DNA from 3 places in the Pseudomonas edaphica genome. Region 1 is predicted to be linked to each of the others. Evidence: predicted binding sites of a transcription regulator. Region 1 holds the regulator's gene; each other region holds the start of a gene.
What was found. Region 1 encodes sigma-54, which starts transcription at its own class of promoters, with help from an activator protein. Its sites were predicted from a motif close to ANTGGCATNNANNTTGCTNT; they were not measured.
Positions count from the first base shown of each region.

Region 2: a site for sigma-54 is predicted at 1,114-1,133, ahead of glnA (glutamate--ammonia ligase). Genes of this name have one in related genera too.
Region 3: a site for sigma-54 is predicted at 1,241-1,260, ahead of flgB (flagellar basal body rod protein FlgB). Genes of this name have one in related genera too.

Region 1 is NZ_OZ255725.1:2,228,315-2,231,593, reverse strand. Features, by position in the region: gene ptsN (PTS IIA-like nitrogen regulatory protein PtsN) at 1-122, opposite strand, end outside; gene hpf (ribosome hibernation-promoting factor, HPF/YfiA family) at 135-440, opposite strand; gene ACQY47_RS10110 (RNA polymerase factor sigma-54) at 516-2,009, opposite strand; gene lptB (LPS export ABC transporter ATP-binding protein) at 2,194-2,919, opposite strand; gene lptA (lipopolysaccharide transport periplasmic protein LptA) at 2,919-3,279, opposite strand, start outside.
Region 2 is NZ_OZ255725.1:2,851,429-2,854,707, forward strand. Features, by position in the region: gene thiI (tRNA uracil 4-sulfurtransferase ThiI) at 1-899, opposite strand, end outside; gene glnA (glutamate--ammonia ligase) at 1,234-2,640, shown strand; gene ACQY47_RS12915 (DUF6124 family protein) at 2,711-2,950, opposite strand.
Region 3 is NZ_OZ255725.1:4,759,656-4,762,934, forward strand. Features, by position in the region: gene cheR (protein-glutamate O-methyltransferase CheR) at 1-109, shown strand, start outside; gene ACQY47_RS21695 (hypothetical protein) at 197-976, opposite strand; gene flgB (flagellar basal body rod protein FlgB) at 1,302-1,709, shown strand; gene flgC (flagellar basal body rod protein FlgC) at 1,713-2,165, shown strand; gene flgD (flagellar hook assembly protein FlgD) at 2,182-2,913, shown strand; gene flgE (flagellar hook protein FlgE) at 2,945-3,279, shown strand, end outside.

The DNA of each region.
Region 1 (3,279 bases):
TCCAGATCCGGCACTTCGCGCGCGATCAGGTTGGCAATTTGTTCGAGGGCTTTCTTTTTGCTGCCGCCCGGCACGTTCACAAGGGAACGGCCGGGGGTCAGGATAGTTTCAAGTCGGATCATGGGTGGGGAGTGTTAGCGGCCTGTGCCTTGAAGAAGGCTCTGCTGCTTTTCCTTATGCTTTTTAAGTTGGCGGTCAAGCTTGTCAGTCAAGGCATCAATTGATGCATACATGTCTTCATGCTCGGCATTGGCGACTACTTCGCCACCGGGTATCTGGAGAGTCGCCTCAATTTTCTGCTGAAGCTTGTCGACCTTCATGATGACTTGCACATTGGTGATTTTGTCGAAATGACCCTCAAGCCGTTTCAGCTTCTGCTCGACGTATTCGCGCAATGGAGGGGTGACTTCTACATGGTGTCCACTGATGTTGACTTGCATACAGCTTCTCCTTCGTTGCCAGTGCATAAAGCGGTGGGTAGGAATACCCACCACTGGAACGCTATGGCCCGCCCGTCACATCAAACGCTTACGCTCGCTGGAAGGCGCGATCCCGAGGGACTCGCGGTACTTGGCGACGGTTCGACGGGCGACCTGAATGCCTTGTGCCTCCAGTAAACCAGCGATCTTACTGTCACTCAATGGCTTTTTCTGATTTTCCGCCGCAACCAGTTTTTTGATGATCGCGCGGATCGCCGTGGACGAGCATTCACCGCCTTCGGAGGTGCTGACGTGGCTGGAGAAAAAGTATTTCAGCTCATAAATACCCCGTGGGGTATGCATGAATTTCTGCGTGGTTACCCGTGAAATCGTCGATTCATGCATACCTACCGCTTCGGCAATGTCATGCAGAACCAGTGGCTTCATCGCCTCGTCGCCATATTCCAGGAAGCCGCGCTGGTGCTCGACGATCTGGGTGGCCACTTTCATCAGGGTTTCGTTACGGCTTTGCAGGCTCTTGATGAACCAGCGCGCTTCCTGCAACTGGTTGCGCATGAAGGTGTTGTCGGCACTGGTGTCGGCGCGGCGCACAAAGCCTGCGTATTGTGGGTTGACCCGCAGGCGAGGCACCGATTCCTGGTTCAACTCCACCAGCCAGCGTTCGTTGTCTTTGCGCACGATCACGTCGGGCACGACATATTCGGCTTCGCTGGACTCGATCTGCGAGCCGGGGCGCGGGTTGAGGCTCTGTATCAGCTCGATGACCTGGCGCAGGTCGTCTTCCTTGAGCTTCATGCGGCGCATCAACTGGCTGTAGTCGCGGCTGCCCAGCAGGTCGATGTAGTCGGTGACCAGGCGCTGGGCTTCGGCGAGCCACGGGGTCTTGGCCGGCAGTTGGCGCAGTTGCAGCAACAGGCATTCGCTTAAGGTGCGAGCGCCAATGCCGGCAGGCTCGAACTGTTGGATGCGATGCAGGACGGCTTCGATTTCGTCCAGTTCGATGTCCAGTTCCGGGTCGAAGGCTTCAAGAATCTCGTCGAGCGTCTCGTCCAGGTAGCCCTGATTGTTGATACAGTCGATCAGGGTTACGGCGATCAGGCGATCGGTATCGGACATCGGCGCCAGGTTCAGTTGCCACAGCAAGTGGCTCTGCAGGCTCTCACCGGCGGACGTGCGAGTGGTGAAGTCCCACTCGTCGTCGTCATTGCTGGGCAGGCTGCTGGCGCTGGTCTGGTAGACGTCTTCCCAGGCGGTGTCCACGGGAAGCTCGTTGGGAATGCGTTCGTTCCATTCACCTTCCTCAAGGTTGTCCACCGTAGGGGCGGTTTCCTGATAGGACGGTTCCTGCACGTCGGGGTTGGGTTTTTGCTCGATGTTGTCGGCCAGCGGGTCTGCATTGTCGAAGTCGTCGCCTTCTTCCTGGCGTTCGAGCATCGGATTGGACTCCAGGGCCTCCTGGATTTCCTGTTGCAGGTCCAGGGTCGACAATTGGAGCAGGCGGATGGCCTGTTGCAGCTGCGGTGTCATCGTCAGCTGCTGGCCCATTCTCAGGACTAGCGATGGTTTCATGGCAGGGGCTTAACACCTTATTCGCCGGCGCAATGCGCCATCCACGACAGGGCGCGTGAGCGCCAAACATAAGCAAATTATATGCCTGATATCAGGGGCTTTGCCTAGAGCGCGGTAACAATAAAAAAACTGAGGTTTTTATTGACTTGCACGCGCCCCGAGCAATGGCCTGATACCACCGTGTTTACAGGCGGAACTCGTGACCCAGGTACACTTCCTTCACCAGTTCATTGGCCAGGATAGTGGCGGAGTCACCTTCTGCAATCAGTTGCCCATCGTTAACGATATAGGCGGTTTCGCAGATATCGAGGGTCTCACGCACGTTGTGGTCGGTGATCAGTACACCGATACCCTTGGCCTTGAGGTGATGGATGATCTGCTTGATATCGCCAACCGAGATCGGGTCAACACCGGCGAAAGGTTCGTCCAGCAGGATGAACTTCGGCGCGGTAGCCAGTGCACGTGCGATTTCCACACGGCGACGCTCGCCACCGGACAAGCTCATGCCGAGGTTGTCGCGGATGTGGTTGATATGGAACTCCTGCAACAGGCTTTCCAGCTCTTTGCGACGGCCGTCACGGTCGAGTTCCTTGCGGGTCTCGAGGATCGCCATGATGTTGTCGGACACCGACAGTTTGCGGAAGATCGATGCTTCCTGGGGAAGATAGCCGATACCTGCGCGTGCACGACCGTGCATGGGCTGGTGGCTTACGTCCAGGTCGTCAATCAATACACGGCCCTGATCCGCCTGGACCAGGCCAACAATCATATAGAAGCAGGTGGTCTTGCCGGCGCCGTTGGGGCCGAGCAAGCCGACGATCTGGCCGCTGTCGATCGACAGGCTGACGTCGCGTACGACCTGACGGCTTTTATAAGCTTTGGCCAGATGCTGGGCTTTCAGGGTTGCCATCAGTTCGTCTTCTTCGCAGCGGGTTTTGGCGCAGGGGCGGCAGCGTCTTTCTGCTTCGGCTGGATAACCATGTCGATGCGCGGCTTCGGTGTGCCGATTTTTGTGCCATTGGCGCGACCGGCGGTAGCGATCTGCTTGACGGTGTCGTAGGTGATTTTTTCACCTTCGGTGGTATTGCCGTCAGTACTGACAACCCGTGCCTGGTCAATCAGGATAATGCGGTTCTGCTGGGCGTGATACTGGATGGTCTTGCCGTAGCCTTTCATCGGTGCCGGGTCGGCAGCCGCCTGCTTCTGTTCGAAGTAAGCCAGGTTGCCCACCGAAGTCACCACGTCGATGTCGCCAGCCGGGGTGCGAGTC
Region 2 (3,279 bases), 620 kb from region 1:
AGCGTCTGGCTGGACACCTGGGAGATCGCCTCACCGGTCACCAGCGCGTCGATCTGCAACTGATCGGCGATTCGCGACGCAGCGCGCAACATCATACGCTTCAATACTACGCCCATATGACTGTTATCGACTTTGCCGAGAATTTCGCCCAGCACTTCCTCAAACGGCACGCTTACAAATAGCACGCGCTGGGAGCTGCCGTACTTCTTCCAGATAAAGTGCGCGACTTCCATCACGCCCAATTCGTGTGCACGCCCGCCCAGGTTAAAGAAGCAGAAGTGGCTCATCAGGCCGCGACGCATGATCTGGTAGGCCGCCACCGTGGAATCGAAACCGCCGGACATGAGTACCAGGGTCTGTTCCAGTGCGCCCAGCGGGTAGCCGCCGATACTGTTGTGCTGGCTGTGGATCACAAACAACCGTTGGTCGCGAATTTCCATGCGCACTTCAATTTGCGGCGCTTTGAGGGAAATTCCGGCGGCGCCGCACTCGCGACGCAGCTTGCTGCCGACGTATTTCTCCACATCCATGGAGCTGAAGGTGTGCTTGCCGGCGCGCTTGCAGCGCACCGAAAAGATCTTGCCTTCAAGCGACTCGCCGTAGTGCTGTTTGCACTTTTCGGTGATGTCATCGAAGTCGCCCAACGGGTACTCATCGACCTGCAGGAAATGCGCGATGCCCGGCATGCAACTCAGGCGCTCGGTCATGTCCTTCAAGGCTTTGGCGTCGGTTATGCGGGTTTCCAGCTCGAGGTTGTCCCACACGCCGTTCACCACCACAGCCGGGTCCAGGTCTCGGAGCACGGCACGGATGTTCTTGGCCAACTGACGGATGAAACGCGTCCGTACCGGTCGGCTTTTGATGGTGATCTCGGGGAAGACTTTTACGATTAATTTCATGGAAACAGCGCGCGCCGGGCCTGCTGAAAAAGGGGGGCGCGGATTATAGCGGAAATCGCTCAAGGTTTAACCAGTTAATATGCATCACAGACGCAACGCACCAAAACGGGTCATTTGCGCAAATTAACGCTACATTGCAGTGCGTTATTTATTCCGCTTCAGCGGATTGCACCGTTATAGGGGCCATTTTGAGGCAAAAAGGCCATGTTGGCGCACTGGCATGCAATTTGCTCTCTTGTGAGGCAGGTTGCCTTGGTCGAGTATTCGCGCCGGCATCACCCACATTCTAAGGGCTAACTCCACTACCCCAGCCCGAAGCCACCCGGAGGACACCATGTCGAAGTCGGTTCAACTCATCAAAGATCATGACGTTAAATGGATTGATCTGCGCTTCACGGACACTAAAGGTACTCAGCACCACGTGACCATGCCGGCTCGCGACGCGCTGGATGATGCGTTCTTCGAAGAAGGCAAAATGTTCGACGGTTCCTCCATTGCCGGCTGGAAAGGCATCGAAGCTTCCGACATGATCCTGATGCCGGACGACAGCACTGCCGTACTCGACCCGTTCACCGAAGACCCAACCCTGATCATCGTCTGCGACGTGATCGAGCCTTCGACCATGCAAGGCTACGACCGCGACCCACGTGCGATCGCCAAGCGCGCTGAGGAATACCTGAAGTCGACCGGTATCGGCGACACCGTATTCGTAGGCCCGGAGCCAGAGTTCTTCATCTTTGATTCGGTCAAGTTCAAGTCCGACATCTCCGGTTCCATGTTCAAGATCTTCTCCGAACAAGGTTCGTGGATGTCCGACCAGGACATCGAAGGCGGCAACAAAGGCCACCGTCCAGGTATCAAAGGTGGTTACTTCCCGGTTCCGCCGTTCGACCACGACCACGAAATCCGTACCTCCATGTGCAACGCCATGGAAGAGATGGGCCTGGTCATCGAAGTTCACCACCACGAAGTGGCGACTGCCGGCCAGAACGAAATCGGCGTGAAGTTCAACACCCTGGTAGCCAAGGCTGACGAAGTTCAGACCCTGAAGTACTGCGTACACAACGTGGCTGATGCCTACGGCCGTACCGCTACCTTCATGCCTAAGCCACTGTACGGCGATAACGGTTCGGGTATGCACGTTCACCTGTCCATCGCCAAAGATGGCAAGAACACCTTCGCTGGCGAAGGTTATGCCGGCCTGTCCGACACTGCCCTGTACTTCATCGGCGGTATCATCAAGCACGGTAAGGCCCTGAACGGCTTCACCAACCCGTCGACCAACTCCTACAAGCGTCTGGTGCCAGGTTTCGAAGCTCCGGTAATGCTGGCCTACTCGGCGCGTAACCGTTCCGCTTCGATCCGTATTCCTTACGTGTCCAGCCCTCGCGCTCGCCGTATCGAAGCGCGCTTCCCGGACCCGGCAGCTAACCCATACCTGGCCTTCGCTGCGCTGGTAATGGCTGGCCTGGACGGTATCCAGAACAAGATCCACCCAGGCGACGCCGCCGACAAAAACTTGTACGACCTGCCGCCTGAAGAGGCCAAAGAGATCCCACAAGTGTGCGGCAGCCTGAAAGAAGCCCTGGAAGAGCTGGACAAGGGCCGTGCGTTCCTGACCAAAGGCGGCGTATTCAGCGACGACTTCATCGATGCCTACATCGAGCTGAAAAGCGAAGAAGAAATCAAAGTACGCACCTTCGTACACCCACTGGAATACGAGCTGTACTACAGCTGCTGATCCGGTAGCGCTGCTTAACGCGGCGTAACGAAAAAGACCTCCTTCGGGAGGTCTTTTTTTTGCCTGGTGTTTAGCGAGCCGGGGCGTGGCGGTCGAGCAGTTTGCCAACCATCAAGGTGCCGAGGGCACTGAGCTGGTGAATGGCCAGGACGGTATCGCGGTGTTTGCCTTCCAGCGCCTCGGACAAATCAAGCAACAAGGTGCTGACCGAGGAGAAGGCTTCGAAGCTGTTGATCAGCAGGGATTCGTCGTCGCTGCCAGGGTCGATGGTGAAGACGGATGGAGGCGGATTTGGCGTTGGTTTGAACATTTTCTACATTCCTCTAATGAGGCCGCCTTCGCTTCGCTACTAAACGAAAGGGTGGCGGCTGTGCGCAGGTTAGTAGACCGGTGAATGTAGAAGCCCGGCGCATCCGAGGATGCCCTGCGCACAGCCACCATCAAGCACAGATTTGGGAAATCTGATTGATGGAGAATGCACGGCCTACAATTCGAATCCAGGCTACTAAACCTGATCGCTGATGAGCAGCGACCGAGCAACCTTAGAGACGACAAGCCAGCCGTACAAGCCGGCGGATTCTGGCGCACCTGTAGGCAAGCACGCAAGCTAAGGTAGCCTCTGGCTGACGCCACTGCAGG
Region 3 (3,279 bases), 2.5 Mb from region 1:
CAAGCGCGGGGGCTACCTTTTTCTTGGCGCGTCCGAAGCGCTCAACGGGCTCCCGGACCATTACCAGATGGTGCAATGCAGCCCTGGGATCATTTATCAGGCCAAGTAATGGCGGCTTGAGCATAAAAAACGGGAAGCCCCGCAAAGGCTTCCCGTTTTTTATGTGCGCCAAGCGTCAGTTTTTTACGTGCGGTGGTTAGGGCCTGGGTGTCATTCGGATATTGCCCAGGAAGAGAAGATTGTCCTTGCCGGGGATGCTCCCGTTGAAAATACCCAAATGCACAGTTTCTGTTCTAGCTGCGGTAAATGTCCCGGTTCCGGTTTGTGTTGATGCGTTGGTTATGTTTTGTACATAGGCGCCGATTGGGCTGCCGTTAATCCTCAGTTGCAGCGTCGAGCCATCTCCAGCGGGTGAACCACCACGGGCATCAAAGCTGAAATCGTAGGTGACCCCAGCGATGACCGATATGGGTCGAGTGATGATGTGAGCGGCGGTGACCTGGCTGCTGGGCAGGTCAACGACCACGCTGCCGTTGACGACGTGCAGCTTCCCGCCTGCATAAATTGTCGGAGGTACCCAGCCTTGGAAGGTGCCATCGGCGAAATCCCACACTGTGCCAGGAACAGGCACAACGATGCCGCCGGCATCGATGGACACGGTTGCGTTCGGCGCAAAGTACACGTCGCTGCCACGTCGAACGCGTAATATTAAAACAACATTGGTGCCTGACTTACCGACAATGATTGAACGGTGAGTCAAAAAGTTGAGCTCGGCCTCGTCTTTCTCCACCTCAAAGCTCAGGTTGTACGTTCTGCCTCTTTCGCCGATCAAATTTGCGTTGACGAAATCACCCTGCATGACGGCAAAGGGGCAAACCAATTCAACCGCATTGCCGATCAGCAGTCTGGTCGAGAGGTTTGGAATGGGTAGCGCGTTGTCCTGCAGGACGAATCTGAGGGGGGGAATAGTCAGCATGGTGTGCCTCTGCTTTATGCATGTAGGGGGTCACCCGATGAGGCACGCAAAGACGTAGGCGCAACAACTGTCAGAAATGACAGTGCAGACGAGCGGTCAAGGTATCTGGCGCACTGGGGCAGCCTGTTGAAGGATTGCCACCGGGTGTAAAAGCGGCAACCGCCATTGCCGCTTTACTGGCGCCACGCGGAAGCCCATTGCCGCTTTTCTGGCATTGCCGCCGGCAAACCTTGCGCAAACCCTTGTAATACGGGCCTTCGGCGAATTGGCATGGGCCTTGCTATAACCCAGATACGAAAAGCAGGTCAGCCTAAAGGTTTCCGCCATGAGCATCAGCTTCGATAAAGCGCTCGGTATCCACGAACAAGCCCTGGGCTTTCGCGCCCAACGTGCCGAAGTCCTGGCCAACAACATTGCCAACGCCGACACCCCGAACTACAAGGCTCGGGATTTGGACTTCTCCGCCGTGCTCGCCGCACAGCAGGACAAGACCAAGAACGGCACCTTTGCCTTGAACATGACCAACAGCCGTCATATCGAAGCGCAAGGCCTGGGCAATGGTGACGAGTCGCTGCTGTATCGCACGCCGATGCAGCCGTCGATCGATCAGAACACCGTCGACGCCCAGCTGGAGCAATCGGCCTACGCCGAGAACTCGGTGAATTTTCAGGCCAGCTTCACCCTGCTTAACAGCAAATTCAAAGGGCTGATGTCAGCCCTGCGCGGAGAGTAAGCCATGTCCCTCGCCAGTGTTTTCAATATTGCCGGCAGTGGCATGAGCGCGCAGACCACGCGTTTGAACACCGTCGCCAGTAACATCGCCAACGCCGAGACCGTGTCTTCGAGCATTGACCAGACCTACCGCGCCCGTCACCCGGTGTTCGCCACCATGTTCCAGGGTGGCCAGGCCGGCCAGAGCGGCAGCGGTGATTCGCTGTTCCAGAACCAGGATGCGGCGGGCCAAGGCGTGCAGGTGCTCGGCGTGGTCGAAGACCAGAGCAACCTGGAAGCCCGCTACGAGCCTAACCATCCGGCCGCGAACGAAAAGGGTTACGTGTACTACCCCAACGTCAACGTGGTCGAGGAAATGGCCGACATGATTTCCGCCAGCCGCTCGTTCCAGACCAACGCGGAAATGATGAACACCGCCAAAACCATGATGCAGAAGGTCCTGACCCTGGGTCAGTGATAAGGGGCGCCAAATAATGGCCATTGTTGATACCACTTCTACACCCAACACGGCGGTTCAGGACCTGTTCAACTCCAAGGTCAAGACTGCCACAGACAACAGCGGCCTTGATGGTGCCGCCAAGGCGGCCACGGGCAACCAGGCGCTGGGCAAGGATGCGTTCCTGCAACTGCTGGTGACCCAGCTGAAAAACCAGAATCCGCTGTCGCCTCAAGACAACGGCGCGTTCGTGGCGCAGCTGGCGCAGTTCAGCAGCCTGGAAGGCATCAACACCCTGAACGACTCGGTGAATGCGATCTCCAGCAACTTCAGTTCTTCGCAAGCGTTGCAGGCCTCGTCACTGGTCGGGCGTTCGATCATCACCCAGACCGACAAGGCCATGGTTGATACCAGCAAGAGCATGACCGGCTCGGTGGCGGTGACGGCAGCGACAGGCAACGTCTCGGTAAAAATCACCGACAAAGACGGCAACGTGGTGCGCACTATCGACATGGGCGCCCAAAGCGCCGGCAATTCAAGCTTTATATGGGATGGCAAGAACGACAAAGGTGAAGTCGCCCCCGCCGGCACTTATACCTTCGCGGCCAGCACCAAGAATGACAAAGGCGACTCGGTTGCCCTGTTGACGTCGCTGCCGGCAACGGTCACCAGCGTGACGTTGAGCAAGACCGGCGGCGAAATGCTGCTCAACCTTGCAGGCGGCATGGGCAGCGTCAAGCTGTCGCAAATTCAGACTATCGGTACATAGAGCCGGCTAAATACGGCAGAAGGAGAGAAACATGTCTTTTAACATCGGCCTTAGCGGCCTCTATGCGGCCAACAAACAACTGGACGTGACGGGCAACAACATTGCCAACGTTGCGACCACCGGTTTCAAATCGTCCCGTGCGGAGTTTTCCGACATCTACGCGGCGTCCAAACTGGGCACTGGCCAGAACAGTGTCGGCAGCGGCGTGAACCTGGCGGCGGTGTCCCAGCAATTCACCCAAGGTGACGTCAACAACACCGGCGGCTTGCTGGACATGGCGATCCAGGGCGGTGGCTTCTTCGTGCAGAAGGGCAGTGACGGTTCGCTGGAATACACCCGTAGCGGCACCTTCCGTTCGGACAAAGA